Regions from separate parts of the Paenarthrobacter sp. NCHU4564 genome, predicted to be linked through region 1. Evidence: riboswitches for the same ligand, from Rfam matches in the RefSeq annotation. Region 1 holds a riboswitch; the other holds the start of a gene.

Region 1 (7,399 bases):
CTTCCGTTGACGGCCCAACCGTCCATGGCTGAGGACGCGTAGTGCGGCATATCCTGTACGGCCACGGCGTCCTCGGCCAGGGTCCGCCCCAGGGCCGCGGAAAGAAGCACGGGGCCGGCAGGTATGGGAACAGCGCCATCGAAGGCCCGCTCGCGGGCCTCGTGCCAGGTGTGTGCTGCGTGGTGGCCCTGGTCCGGGGCCTCGGTCACTCCGCCTCGGTCCCCGTGCCGCCGCTGGTTTCCTTGGCGGCTTCAGGGTCCGCATACTGCTTGGCCACCTGGCGCGCGAGGTTCAGGGCAGCGGCCATCGCGGCGTCATCATCGGCCTGCCCGATACCCCGGGCCATGCCGGCAGCGTATCCGGCAATGAAGGTAGCCAGCGGGGCGGCCGGCCGGACCACGGAATGGGCCGCGACGCCTGCCACCGCAAGGACCTCGTTGACGTCCACCTCTACACCCTCAAGTTCAAAAGCCTGCAACAGCGCACGGCACCATTCCTCAAGCGTCTCGTCCTGGCTCTTCATGTCCGCCTCCAGTTTCTTGTCACGGTCCGGGCCTGTGTCCACGCCCAGGGCAGCCGCGTCCTCCCAGGTGTCCACGTCGTCGGTGGAACCAACAGGGACGGGCACTGCCAGCAGGTTCAGCCTAGCAAGCAGCCGGAATACCGAGGCGTTCGTTAACGTGCCGCTATCCGCGGCGGAGGCAATCTCCACCGCCAAGGCGTCCGTCCTGTAAATGCCCAGGAGGGGTTGTTGCCGCCCGTCCGCCGACACTGCCATTGCACCCTGCTTTCCGGAAGCCCGGGCGACCTGGTCGAGCAGTGTTCCCACGCCCCTGGCGGCATGCGGCATGTCGCATGCCAGCACCAACGTCCACGGAGCGGACCCACCCCCCGACTCCAACGCCGCCAAACCCGCAGCTATCGCAGCGGCCGGTCCTGCATACGCGGGTTCCTCGCGCGCCCTCAGCACCCCTGGAGGAAGGTCGGGGCCCGGCGGCCCAACCACTACTACCGAGCCCGCACCAGCGGCAGCCCGCAGTGCCAGCGAAAGGAGGGTGGCGCCGTCGTACGTCAATCCCTGCTTGGGCACGCCACCGAGGCGGGTGGCCCTGCCACCCGCCAGGATCACGGCATTGAACTCCATCCGGCCAGACTACCGCCACTGGCGGGAGCCCGGCGGAAATCGATCAGGCAGCCGACTCCGGCAACAAGAACGGATCCCAGTCCGGTGCAGGTTTCTCGAGTTCCTTGATCTGCCACGTAGTTCCTGTGGGAACGCCGGGCGTGAAACGGAGTTTCCATCCCATCTCGGCGAGTGTGTGGTCGCTCTTGGCGTTGTTGCATTTCAAGCACGCCGCAACCAGGTTTTCCCAGGAATCCGCGCCGCCCCTGGACTTGGGGTGGACGTGGTCTATGGTGTGTGCTGTTTTGCCGCAGTAAGCGCAACGGTGTCCGTCACGGCGGAGTACTCCGCGGCGGCTCACAGCTGTGATCCTGTTGTAGCGGGGACGGATGTAGCGGTTAAGGAGAATCACGGTGGGGCGACCCAGGATTTCCTGCGGCCCGACGACAGGCTCGTCGCCTTCGGCCACTACGCTTGCTTTTCCGGCCAGCACAAGGACCAGCGCCCGGCGGAAAGTCACTACCGCCAGCGGTTCATATCCAGCATTCAGAACGAGTGTGCGCATGCACGTACCTCTTCACGGCCGCACCCGTCAGGGGCACGAGGGCCGGCTGCCCTCTGCATGTACGGGCTGTGGATCGACAAGACAAGGGTAAGCACTTATATGCCATATCAACGAATTATTCTGTTGATTCCCCTGTGGTGTCGGTCAATGTTCACGTGCGGGACACCTGTTCCCGGGCAAACGTGGCGGCGTTAAAACGAGGAAACCCCGCAGGCGCTGTGCCTGCGGGGTTCCCTTGGGATGATCGATCAGCCGTTGACCCGGATGAAAACGGGGCCTGAGCCGACATTTGCACTGAACAGTGCGGTGGTGGATCCGTTCCATCCGCCGTGCACTGCCATGCCGTTGCCGACGTAAACGGCAATGTGTGCCATTCCGCCGTAGCCGCCGTTGGCGTAGTAGATCAGGTCTCCCGGCTGCGCTTCAGCTGCGCTCACCGTGCGTCCCAACGAAAGGTAGCCGGCCGGCCAGTCGTGGAAGTTGATTCCCACCGCCGCAAGGGAGTTGGTCACCAGCATGGTGCAGTCCTGCGTGACACCCAACTGTGCGTAGGCTGCCGCGGCGATCGCGGCACCCAGGCCGCTGGAGGCGGCGGGAGCCTTGGTGGCAGGGGCCGCAGTGCTGACCGAAACATTGGCCGCACCGGACTGCGTGGTGGCACCGGAAGCGGCTTTGGTTTCAGCCTTTGCGGGAGCCTTCTCCACCACGGGAGCCGGAGCTTCAACCGTCGTGACGACGGGGCGCTCGTAGGAGATGGCCACGGTGGAATCGGCTGCAATGGTTACCTGGGCAACGGCCTGCACGTCGAGTGCCGTGGTGGCGGTGGACTCGCGCTGGATGTTGGTGTCGGCCGCGTTGGCAGCAACACCACTGGTCAGGACCAGGCCTGATGCAGCGGCGATAACGGCTGCCTGGCGGCCAACGCCGCCTGCATTGCCGCTGACGGCCTTGGCGATGACGGCGATGGAGCTGGTCTTGGGGGCCTCAGCGCGGTGCCGTGCATTCTTGTTTGCACTCGTCATGGTTACTCTCTTTTGTCGTATCCGGACGCGGTTGGGGACGCGTCCGGTTCGGCAGGCCAGCACTTGGGGGGCATGCTGGCTTGCCCCGAACGGGATGTGCTAGCCGAGGGTGTAGAACGAGGAGCTGCCGGTGGAAGCCACCGAGTGGAGCAGCGTGCCCTGGCTGGGGTTGAGGGCGCTGATCATCATGCCGTTGCCAACGTAGATGCCCACGTGGGCTCCACCGTTCTGCATCACCAGGTCACCGGGAGCCGGCGTGCTGGTGGGCTTCATGGCGGTCCATGCGTTGACGCGGGGGATGCTGATGCCGGCCTGGGCGTAGACCCACTGGGTGAAACCTGAGCAGTCCCAACCGTTGGGGCTGGTGCCGCCCCAGACGTAGGGGTGGCCAATGCCGGTGTAAGCAATGGCGGCGAGGCCCGAAGCGGCTGCGCTGGAAGCGGAGTCCTTGGCCTTGGAAGACTGGGCCGTCACTGCAGCACCGCTGGTGGAACCACCGTTGCCGGCCTGCGTGCGGGTGGTCTGGGAAGCGCGCTGGACCTTGGGGGCTTCCTTGGTGGCCACGACGGGGCTTTCGAAGGAAACCGTGGCGGTGGGCTCGGCGGTAACCACTGCGGTGGTCACGAGCTGCTGGGTGCTTGACGATTCCGACTTGGAGACGTCGGTGTCAGCTGCCTGGGCGGGCATTCCAACGCTGAGGACAAGTCCTGAAGCTGCGGCCAGAACGGCGGCCTGGCGTCCTACGGTGCCTGCATTGGTGGAAACAGCCTTGGAAAGGTTGTTCAAAGGGTTCGTGCGAACCGTTTCGGCGCGGTGGCGCGCAGGGGTAGTGCGTGAAGACACGAAGGTAGCCTCTCCCAATGCCTGCGAGGTGAGCTGTCGGATTCGGATGGGAGTCATCCGGCCGCTCCGCTTCAAGGAAGCTTTGCGACTTAACCCCTAGGCCTTCAAAAAAGGCCGGAAGTGGTTCCCCCGCCCCTGCCAGACGAATTTTGCGAACGGACCCTGGATGGTGGCAGAGCTAGGCAATCCACCCAAGTGCATCGGCTCCCTGGAAGCCGATGCGATTTAGACGGTACAACAGAAGTGCTTCAATGTCACATTCAGATCACGGGGCGTGTCACAAATGCGAGAGACGACCATCGGCTGTGGCTTAGAGCCAACCCATGGGGTCAACGACTTCGCCGTTGACCTGGACCTCGAAGTGGAGGTGGCAGCCGGTGGAGGCGCCGGTGGTTCCGCTCAGGGCAACAGTGTCTCCGCGGCTGACGGTCTGGCCGACCTTGACGCTGAACGACGACAAGTGGTTGTACGTGGTCTCGAGGCCGTTGCCGTGGTCTACCACCACGCGGTTGCCTCCACCGTACTCGTGCCATCCGGCGAACGTGACCTTGCCGGCTGCTGCCGCATGGACAGCGGTGCCGCACTGGGCCACAAAGTCCTGCCCGCGGTGGAAGTCGCCGGCGCCGCCCGTGAGCGGGCTGATGCGGTAGCCGAACGGAGAAGCCGTGCTGAGCGTGTCCAGCGGGCTGCCCAGGCTGCCGACGGATGAGGCACGCTGGATGCTCTCGGCCGACTGTGCACTCAGGAGCTGCTTGAGCTTTCCGTCAGGATCCGCCGCAGTAGCAACGGCTGCGCGGCTGAAATCGATCTTGGCCGACGCTTCCGCGGAAACCTCGGGCTGGCTGCCGCCCGCGACTGTCAGCGCGGCCTCGGTCTGGCCCGACTCGGAGGTGGCCATCACCGGGCTGGTGGCCGGCAGACCGACAGTCAGGGCAAGGCCGGTGGCGGCAAGCGCTACACCGGCTTTCTGCCCGACGCCACTGGCTGCGGCGAAGTCGGCAACCTGGCGCAACGGGCTCTTACGGCGGCGCACCTGACGCTGGGTGTCGCGGGGCCGGATCTCCGTTACGACGCGGGCTGGCCGCAGCTCAGTAGCGGGGCCGGTCGCGCGTCGGCGGCCCCTGGCGTTCTGCGATGTCAAACTCTGTTCCTCTCTGAAAAGCCTGCGAAGTTAGCTGTCGGATTCGGATCAGAGAGTTCAGACCCGGCCCGCACAAAGCGCACACGGCACACAGGTATCCCAGGAGGGACTTGCGTCAGTAGGCACTTCTGCTGCGGGCTTCACCCCAAGGCTGCTTCTTTAGACAGCCGCTTGTGGTTCCCCCGCCTCTGCCAGTGGTGGATGGCACACCTGATCTGCTGGCAGAGTTCGGCTCCAGATCAGGTAACGCTTTGGTATCAGCGCTAGTAGATAACTATAGGGGATTAAAGCCCGCAGTAATAAATTCGTTATCTACAGAAACGGGGCGTGGCGGAGCGAGCCCATACCACTTCCTGCGGAAAAGTGCAGGTCACACGCTGGCGCTGATCCCAAAGGTGAGATCCGCCACCCCGCCGGACGCGCCGGGCGGTGCCCCGGGCATGAGTTCAGTTGACGGCGACGAAGACGTGCGCTGCGACTTCCGGCGGCAGCTCCAAGGCGCCTTCGATACCGGGTACGCGGACCGAGATGTATTCACCCACGCGTTCGAGCGAGACGGCAGCGCCCGGGCGGATGCCGCCCTCGTCAAGCTGGGTCAGGAGCTCGGGCTCCACCTGGATGGGCTCGGCCAGGCGACTCACCACGACACGGGAGTCCGAAGCGTATCCGTCCATGGCCTGCAGGAGGTTGACATCACCGCGTTCCAGCGGCTGGCCACCCAACCCGCCCAGTGCTTCCAGGCCGGGAATCGGGTTGCCGTACGGAGATTCAGTGGGGTGTTCCAGGAGTTCGTAGAGCCTGCGCTCCACCCGCTCGCTCATGACGTGCTCCCACCGGCACGCTTCATCGTGGACGTAGGCCCAGTCCAGGCCGATCACGTCGGCAAGGAGGCGTTCAGCCAGGCGGTGCTTGCGCATGACCTCGGTGGCGCGCTTGCGGCCGACCTCCGTCAGTTCCAGGTGGCGGTCATTGGAGACAACCACCAGGCCGTCGCGCTCCATGCGGCCAATGGTCTGGGAAACCGTGGGGCCTGAGTGGCGGAGGCGTTCGGCGATGCGTGCGCGAAGAGCAACAATGTTCTCCTCTTCAAGCTCCAAAATGGTCCGAAGATACATCTCAGTGGTATCGATCAGATCCGTCATCCAGCTCAGCTCTCCTCGAACGCAGTTCTTGCGTAATCTCCACCGTACCGCGTCCCGGGCAAGTCCGTCGGTGCACAACCTCCGGCTCAGGAACGCCAAACCTTAGCCTAGCTTATTTGGAATTACTCTTGATAATTTCACTCTGCGACCGGGGCCCTCGGAGCCGGCGCCGTTCCACGTGGCGGACTATGACAGCCGGAGGTTAGTGCCCGCCCTCCCCGTCAGGCAGAATTGGGGAGTCGAAGGGGCAGCTGATGCCACCTGCCACCTCCCCATCTTTGACCGAAACACATTGGAGCCACCGTGAGCGACAACAGCATCACCATTCCCGCCGACCTGCTGCCCAAGGACGGCCGCTTCGGTGCAGGACCGTCCAAGGTCCGCCCGGAACAAATAGAAGCCTTGTCCGCTGCAGCGAAGAACATCCTCGGCACCTCCCACCGCCAGGCTCCGGTCAAGAACCTTGTGGGCTCGGTCCGCGAGGGCCTCAGCCAGTTCTTCCGCGCGCCCGAGGGCTACGAGGTTGTCCTGGGTGTGGGCGGATCCACTGCGTTCTGGGATGTTGCTGCGTTCGGCCTGGTGGAGAAGAAGGCCCAGCACCTCTCCTTCGGCGAATTCGGTTCCAAGTTCGCTTCGGCCACCAACAAGGCCCCGTTCCTGGACGAGTCCTCCATCATCAAGTCCGAGCCCGGAACGCGTCCCGCGCCCAGGGCAGAGGCCGGCGTGGACGTCTATGCCTGGCCACAGAACGAGACCTCCACGGGCGTTGCCGCGACGGTCAAGCGCGTGGACGGCGCCGATGAGGGCTCACTGGTGCTGGTGGATGCCACCTCCGCTGCCGGCGGCCTCGACGTTGATGTTGCGGAGTCGGATGTCTACTACTTCGCACCCCAGAAGAACTTTGCCTCGGATGGGGGCCTGTGGCTGGGCCTTTTCTCCCCCGCTGCTCTGGAGCGGGCAGCCCGCATCAAGGCCGGCGGCCGTTGGATTCCCGACTTCCTGGATCTCCAGACGGCCATCGACAACTCCAAGCTGAACCAGACGTACAACACTCCGTCCCTGACCACCTTGGTCACCTTGGACGCGCAGGTCCAGTGGCTCAACAGCAACGGCGGCCTGGACTTTGCCAGCAAGCGCACGGCCGATTCCGCCAGCCGCGTGTACTCCTGGGCCGAAGCCTCCGAATACGCCACGCCGTTCGTCGCCAACGCCGAGGAACGCTCAAACGTCATTGCAACCATCGACTTCGACGATTCGATCGATGCCGCTGCCATCGCCAAGGTGCTGCGCGCCAACGGAATCGTCGACACCGAGCCTTACCGCAAGCTTGGCCGCAACCAACTCCGGATTGCCACCTTTGTTGCGATCGAGCCGGACGACGTTTCCGCCCTGCTGGCGAGCATCGACTACGTGGTCGGGGAACTGAAGAAGTAAGAGCACACAAAAGCGGCGCTGGCCAGGATCTCCCGGCCAGCGCCGCTTTTGTGTTTATGGGCGTCAGGTTTGCTGAGCGTCAGTTTTGCTGGCCTTGCGGCGCGGCTTCAACGTCCTCAAATGCCGTGT
Region 2 (7,399 bases), on a different contig from region 1:
CCGATGTGGAGCGTGAACTCGAGGATGGCGGCCAGTGCGGTGGATGCGACGATGCCGATGAGGATCGCGCCACGGACCTTGCGGACTACCAGGGCGATGGTCAGCAGCAACCCGACGGCGAACACCAGGGTGGGCCAGCCCATGAGCTTGCCTTCAACACCCAATCCAAGGGGCACGGTGGTGCCGGCGGCGTCCGGGATGCGGCGAACGAAGCCGGCGTTCACCAGGCCGATCAGTGCAATGAACAGGCCAATGCCCACCACGATCGCGGTCTTCAGCGCCTCCGGGACAGCCTTGAACACGGCGGTGCGGAATCCGGTGAGCACCAGGATCAGCATGGTCACGCCGGAGAGCACCACCAGGCCCATCATGTCCGGCCAGGTCAGTTCCGGGTGGGAGGCCACGGTGACGGCCACGAAGGCGTTGACGCCCAGGCCGGTTGCCACGGCAAACGGGTGCTTTGCCCACGCACCCATGAGGATGGTCAGGATGCCCGCGACGAATGCGGTGGTAGCTGCCACGGCAGTAAAGCCGAGTGATTCGCCGCTGGAGTCCGCTCCGGAGAGGATCAGGGGGTTCAGGACAACGATGTAGCTCATGGCGAAGAACGTCGCAAAGCCGCCGCGGATCTCGCGTGAGTACGTGGAGCCTCGTTCAGAGATCTTGAAGTAACGGTCGATGGCAGAACCTTGTTTAAGCATGAAGGTCTCCGGGGATTGGGTGAGTGTGCTCTCAAATCCTATGCCGCGGATACGGCCCGCCCGGACGATTCGCCTAGTCTGTAAGGAAGCCAACACTAGGAGAAACCGCCCCATGCGTACCATCCGCCCCCTTCTGGCCGCCGTCGTTGCTGTTGTGGCCTTCACCGCCGCAGTGCTGTTTGGTGCTGCTCCGGCGTCCGCGCACGATGTCGCCGAGTCCACCGCTCCGGCGAACGGTGCCAGCGTTGCCGAGGTTCCGGCGTCGGTCTCCATCACCTTCAACAACCGCCCCCTGGCCATCGGCTCGGGCGTAACGGTGACTTCCGGTGGCGAGAACTGGGCGGATGGCGCCGTCGAAATCATCGACAACCAAGCGGTGCAGAAGCTTCGCCCCGGCGCGCCGGCTGGCCAATACACGGTCACGTGGCGCGTGGTCAGCTCCGACTCCCACCCGATCGAGGGCACCTTTTCCTTCACGGCCGCCAGCGGAAGTACGACGGCGGCCGGCGGCTCGGCGGTGGCGTCACCGTCGGCGTCCGCACCGGCAGCGTCGGTCCCTTCGGCAGGCACGTCAGCACCTGGTACCAGCGGCAACGAGGCTGCCCCGGCGGCGGAGTCCCAGCCGTTTCCCTGGAGCATCGTCGGGCTGGCTGTTGTTGCGGTTGGCCTCGTGATCTTCCTGGCCGTTACGGCGCGTCGGAAGTTGGCGGCCACCGACGGCGCCGATGCCGAAAAATCCGCGGAATAACGGGGTTTTCTACTTAGCGTCGAAGGTCTCGGATCGGTTACTGCGACACGCCAAAACCAAACTTCTCGTTACTCAAATGTGACTTTGGTGTGATCATCGCGTACGGTAGTACCTGTGCCCGATCCATGTACGGGGCACTTCCGGCCTGATTGCCTAGCTCTGCCGCAGGCCGGAATCCGTTCGCAGACATACCTACGGCAGAGACGGGGAACCCATTTTGGTCAGCTTTTGAAGCTGACCTTGGGGTGAAGTCACGAAGCTTCCGCTGCATGGCGGGAGACAGTGGCCGGGTGACTCCCATCCGAATCCGACAGCTAACCTCGCAGGCATCGGGAGAGGCTTTTTCATGTCTTCACGCATTCTTCGCGGCCGTCGTAAGGCGGACAGCGTACGTCCCAATCCGTTCATCTCAATCTCCAAGGCTGTTGCCAGCAACGCATCGGGCGCAGGCCGCCAGGCTGCTGTTATCGCCGCCGCGTCGGGCCTGGTCCTGACCGGTTCCATCGCCGCCCACGCCGCGGAAACCCCGGCACAGGCACCGGTGGAGCGCGACTCCAGCCCCGCCACGGTGGCGCAGACGGTTTCCGAGGCTCCCAACAAGGTTGTCACCGCCGCTGCAACGGCTACCGTCAACTTCGAGCGTCCGGCAGTTGCTTCCGTAGCAGCACCGGTCATCGAAAAGCCGGCACCGGCTCCTGCGCCGGCACCCAAGAAGGCTGCAGCCACCACCGCTGCCGCCCCGGCCAAGGCCACGGCTACCGCCACTGCAACCGCTCCGGCTCCTGCCGCTCCTGCTGCCGCTGCTCCGGCCGCCGGTGGCGTCAACGCCGCCATGGTTGCCTCGGCCTACGCGCAGATCGGCATCTTCCAGGACTGCACCGCCATGGTTGAAAAGGCCCTCGGCTCTGCAGGTATCCGGGTTGGCGATCTCGCTCCCATGCAGTTCCTGAACTACGGCAAGGTAGTCAGCGACCCGCAGCCGGGCGACATGATCGTCCAGTCCGGCCACGTTGCCATCTACATCGGCAACGGCCAGGCCATCAGCGGTGGCATCAACGGCAACCAGACGGGTATCCATCCCATTAGCTGGCTGACCGCTACGGGTCCCCTGACCTACGTACGCGCAGGCGCCTAAGCCTCACGCTTCACCAAAAGCCGGCATCTCCGGGACTCAACGTCCCGAGGGTGCCGGCTTTTGTTGTCTGGTTGGAAGGCGTTTCAGGCGAGGGCAACGCCCGGTGAGGCCGGAAGGGCCACCCTCGCCGAGATGGCCTGGCCCACGGCTTTGGCCTGCCGAAGTACTTCCTTGGGGGTAGGGGTCACGAGTTCGCCCACGCCCACCAGGTGCATGCCTACCGCCCGCATGGCAGCCACGAGGTTCTGGCCGATGCTGATTCCAAGGTCCGCGAGCATCCTGCGCAACTGGCTCTGGGCGCAGCGCGTGACCACGATGTGGTCGGCCAGCAGGATGCCGTCCGGGGTATGGACCGCCCATTTCCGGGTTTCGACCGGGGATAGGCCGGTGCGGGTGCTGCCAAGGTCCGCCACTTGGCCATAGGCCGGCTGTGGCTCGCTGCCCAGGAAATCGAGGCGCACGGCGCGGGTAGTGCTGCGGACATCCAAGTGATGGCTCGCTGCGTAGTTGCGCAAGTGCCGGAGGATTTCGTTGCGTTCCTGCATGGCAGCGGGGTCGGAAACGTCGCAGCGGGGCAGCATGCCGGTATGAAGGGACGCCGTTGCCGGGGAAGGTGTTCCCATGAGGCTGTCCACCACGATCGAGCCAACGCCATGACGGCTCAGTTCGCTGGCCACAGCCAACCCGGAAAGCCCGGCGCCGATGACCACGGTGGTGGTCCGTTCCGTGCCGGAATCAGGCGTGAGGTGCACTGCTTGGTTCCTCCTTGACTGTGTGCCCGCGGGCATCGCATGGGTTGCGTCCGGGTCCCCAAGCGGTCGCAAGTAAATGGCCGGTATGTGTGCTGGAACACGCTTGCCGGCCATTCGGTGACTCGAACATTACCCAACTTTTTGTGTCGTGGATAGCCTCCGCCACAGCGTGTTTTTTGTGGTCATTTTGGCCATCAAGGAGCCTGGCTGCGGGCACTGGCTGGACCCCGAAACCGAGCCCGGACCGTTATGCACATAGCCCAACGTCGCCTTGATTCGGCCATGCCAACCGAGAATAGTTGGGATTGGAAGGGGAATCCCAAGGGCTTCCCCGGCCCCGGCCGCAGGCAAGCTTGTCACGAGGTCCATCGATTGCTGGAACCTCTGGCAGAATGGCCGGAACATCAAGCAGCAGGTGGAGAGGCAGGCCCCCAATGGACCAGCACGGCAGACACGTTGACCACACCCGGGACGGTGAGGACCCGGTGGCAGCACCCGGAGGAATCGTCGTCGGCGTGGATGGTTCGGAGCACGGTCAGTGCGCCTTGGTCTGGGCCGCCCGGGAAGCTGAACGCCGGCAGCGCCCGCTCCACATCGTCACCGCCTATTCGGTGCCGATCTTTGCTGCTTCGGGCTTGGACGGCGGATACGCCACAGTGGACGACTCCGTGATCCGGGAGGGTGCCGAGGCGATCGTCAAACAGGCCATGGACAAGGTTTCCGGCTACTCCATCGATGTCGACGCTTCCGTTGAGAACGGAGACGCGGCCGGTGTCCTGCTGGACCTGTCCGCGGAGGCGGAGCTGCTGGTCTTCGGAAGCCGCGGGCGTGGCGGGTTCGTCGGGCGCCTCCTGGGCTCCGTGAGCAGCGCGCTGCCTGCCCATGCCAAATGCCCTACCGTTACTGTGCCGCTCTACTGCGCGGACCGCTTGGGCGAGAACACCGAGGACAAACACATCAAGGCCGAACACGCCAAGGCCGGTCCGCGGACGGTGGAGAATGTGGTCGTCGTGGGCGTGGATGGTTCGGAGCAGGCGCGGGTCGCGGTTTTGGAAGCCGCTGAACAAGCAGAGCGGATGGGCGCCAGCCTCCGCGTCATTTGCGCAGTTCCGCAGTACAGCGGATCGCTGGCCTGGGTGCCTGCGCCGCTTGATCGCGATGCCCTCTTCGCGGACATCAAGGTGCAACTGGACGCTGGGGTAGCGTGGCTGCGGAGCCACTTCCCCCGGCTGACCGTGGAGACGGACCTCCGGGACGGCGCACCCGTTGACGTCCTGGTGGAGGCCAGCCGCAGTGTTGAGCTGGTGGTCCTGGGCACCCGCGGACGGGGTGGATTTGCCGGCATGCTTCTGGGCTCCACTTCGGACGGCGTCCTGCACCATGCCAAGGGGCCCGTGCTGGTGGTTCCGGACAGGGAAGATCCCAGGCTCGCCGACCGCGCCAAGTTCGGTCCCATGCTTGGCACAGCCTAAAGCAGCGCCGCCCTTCACATGAGCAGCCAGGAACGGAACCGGCAACCAGGAACTGGTGGACGCACGTACGTTGTGCCGCTGGACCGGATCCGGGCTGGGATGCTCGCAGAAGTCGGAGGCAAGGCGGCAAACCTGGGGGAGTTGCTTGCCGCCGGGTTCCCCGTGCCTTCAGGGTTTTGCCTGACGACAGCCGCGTACAGGCATTCCCTCGCGTCCACCGGCCTGGAGGATGTTCTTGAGGCCTTGGATGCTGCGGCTAAGTCCATGTCCGGCCAGCAGTCCATGTCCGGCCAGCGGGCCACAGCCGAACTGAACTCCTTGGCGGCCCGCGCGCGATCGCTGATACGGGAGGCGGGAATCCCTCCTGATGTGGTCGCCGAACTGCGAAGTTCCTATCTGGCCCTGGGCGGAGACGCTCCTGTCGCGGTCCGTTCCTCGGCCACCGCGGAAGATTTGCCGTTCGCGAGCTTCGCCGGCCAGCAGGACACGTTCCTGAACGTCGTGGGGGTGGACAACGTCGTTGATGCAGTGAGCAGATGCTGGGCTTCGCTGTGGACCGACCGGGCCGTGAGCTACAGGACCACCAACGGAATCAGCCACTCAACGGTGACCCTCGCGGTGGTGGTGCAGCAAATGATCGACTCCGCGGCCGCCGGGGTGATGTTCACTGCCAACCCGGTGACAGGCCGCCGGCGGGAGGCAGTCATCGACGCAAGCCCCGGGCTCGGCGAGGCCGTGGTGTCGGGAGCGGTCAATCCGGACCAGTACATCGTCGATGTCCAAACCCGGAGCATCCTCAAACGGACCCTCGGTGATCGTCGGGTGGAAATCCGATCGGTACCCGGCGGCGGCACGGAACGGATCGAGGCCGCTCTGCCGGACAACCCTCCCCAACAGTGCCTCAGTGACTCCCGGATCCAGGAGCTGGCGCTGCTGGGGCAAAGGGTGGAGGAGCACTACTCTGCCCCGCAGGACACGGAATGGGCCATCGACAAAACCGGCACCTTGTGGCTGACGCAGGCAAGGCCCATCACCACGCTGTATCCACTGTTCACCAGGAAGCCAGGCACCCCTGGAGAGCACGCTTTCCTGAACTTCAGCCTCGCACAGGGACTGACCCGTCCCCTGACACCCATGGGACTGGCCGGGATACGGCTGATCGCTTCCTGCGTTGCCCGGACTGCCGGTTTCGACGTTCCCCATCCGCGTTCCGGTCCTTCGCCGTACTACGAGGCCGGGCAGAGGATCTTCTTCGATCTCACGTCCGTTGTGCGCAGCCGGGTGGGCCGGTCCATCGTGCCGCGCGTCTTCGACATCATGGAGGCCCGCTCCGCGGCGCTGATCCGGGGGCTTACGGAAGATCCACGGTTCTCCATAACCAACAAAACCCCGCTGAAGCTCCTCCGGCATGTGGCTCCGGTGGTTGCCAGGTACAGGGTGCCGGAGACCGCGCTTCGCGGCCTTTTCCGTCCGGATGCCGCCATGGATCGCGTGGGCAAGCTCAGCAGGCACCTCAGGGACTCACTGGAACTTTCCGGCGCTGCCACGAGCCGTGAGCGCCTGGGCCATGCGGAGCAGATCCTCGGCCGGCAGATTTTTGCCACCGTGCCGCAAATCCTTCCGCTGCCGGCCCTCGGCTTCGGCATGCTGCTGATGGTCAGGAAGTTGCTCGGTCCGGACGTGTCCTACAACGAGCTCCAAACCGTGATCCGGGGGCTACCCAACAATGTCACCACGGAGATGGACCTGGAGCTTTGGAGCTTGGCCGCGGAAATCCGGGAGGATCCCGAAGCCGCCGATTACTTCCGGACACACAGTGCAGGGGAACTGGGAGCGGCCTGCGTGGCTGGAACCCTCCCTCCCCGTGCCCAGTCCGGTGTGGAAAAATTCCTCGCCGCCTACGGACACCGTGCAGTGGCTGAGATCGACCTCGGCATGCCGCGCTGGTCCGAGGACCCGACCCACATCCTGGGCGTAGTGGCCAACTACCTCAGGCTGGAATCTCCAGGACGCCTGGAAGGACGCTTGGAACCGGGAATCCCGCCCCAGGAGGCGCCAACGCCCGGGGACCCCGACCGGCAGTTCGAGCACGCCGCACGGGAGGCCGAAAAACAGGTGACAAGGCTCGTGGCCCGTGCCAGGACCAAGAGCCCGGTGCATGCGGCACTCGTCAAAACAGCCCTGGACCGAACACGCCGGTTTGCCGGGCTGCGGGAGTTGCCCAAGTACAACCTGGTTCTCGGCTTGGCGGCGGCACGCAGGCAGTTGCTCGTGGTTGGTGAGGACCTCGCGCGGGACGGCCGGATTGACGCGCCGGAGGACATCTTCTTCCTTGACTTTGACGACGTCGGTCTCGCGTTGTCCGGAAGGAGTTTCCAGTCCACGGTGGTACAGCGGCGCGAGGCCTACCAGCAGGAGCTGCGCCGCCGGCATATTCCGCGGGTCCTGCTCTCTGACGGCACCGAACCCGAGGCAACAGGCCACTTGGCCGCCAAGGACCTGTCGCCTGGTGCCCTTGCCGGAAGCCCGGCGTCGGCGGGAGTAGTGACGGCGCGGGCAAGGGTCATCATGGATCCCGTGGGAGCCCACCT

What was found. A riboswitch is a leader RNA that binds a small molecule or an ion and turns the genes downstream of it on or off. The one in region 1 is predicted to bind cyclic di-AMP.
Region 2: it holds a riboswitch for cyclic di-AMP, as region 1 does, so the genes downstream of both, ACSVIE_RS05670 (NlpC/P60 family protein) here and ACSVIE_RS11640 (M23 family metallopeptidase) in region 1, are expected to answer to the same signal.

The regions. Positions count from the first base shown of each region.
Region 1 is NZ_JBQLIS010000009.1:137,513-144,911, forward strand. Features, by position in the region: gene ACSVIE_RS11615 (molybdopterin molybdotransferase MoeA) at 1-209, opposite strand, end outside; gene ACSVIE_RS11620 (NTP transferase domain-containing protein) at 206-1,144, opposite strand; gene ACSVIE_RS11625 (HNH endonuclease) at 1,188-1,688, opposite strand; gene ACSVIE_RS11630 (NlpC/P60 family protein) at 1,937-2,710, opposite strand; gene ACSVIE_RS11635 (C40 family peptidase) at 2,810-3,553, opposite strand; cyclic di-AMP (ydaO/yuaA leader) riboswitch at 3,558-3,717, opposite strand; gene ACSVIE_RS11640 (M23 family metallopeptidase) at 3,864-4,694, opposite strand; cyclic di-AMP (ydaO/yuaA leader) riboswitch at 4,699-4,938, opposite strand; gene ACSVIE_RS11645 (metal-dependent transcriptional regulator) at 5,141-5,836, opposite strand; gene serC (phosphoserine transaminase) at 6,140-7,270, shown strand; gene ACSVIE_RS11655 (DUF3027 domain-containing protein) at 7,350-7,399, opposite strand, start outside.
Region 2 is NZ_JBQLIS010000004.1:43,164-50,562, forward strand. Features, by position in the region: gene ACSVIE_RS05660 (NCS2 family permease) at 1-701, opposite strand, end outside; gene ACSVIE_RS05665 (copper resistance CopC family protein) at 814-1,449, shown strand; cyclic di-AMP (ydaO/yuaA leader) riboswitch at 1,607-1,792, shown strand; gene ACSVIE_RS05670 (NlpC/P60 family protein) at 1,796-2,584, shown strand; gene ACSVIE_RS05675 (FAD-dependent monooxygenase) at 2,668-3,336, opposite strand; gene ACSVIE_RS05680 (universal stress protein) at 3,771-4,808, shown strand; gene ACSVIE_RS05685 (PEP/pyruvate-binding domain-containing protein) at 4,827-7,399, shown strand, end outside.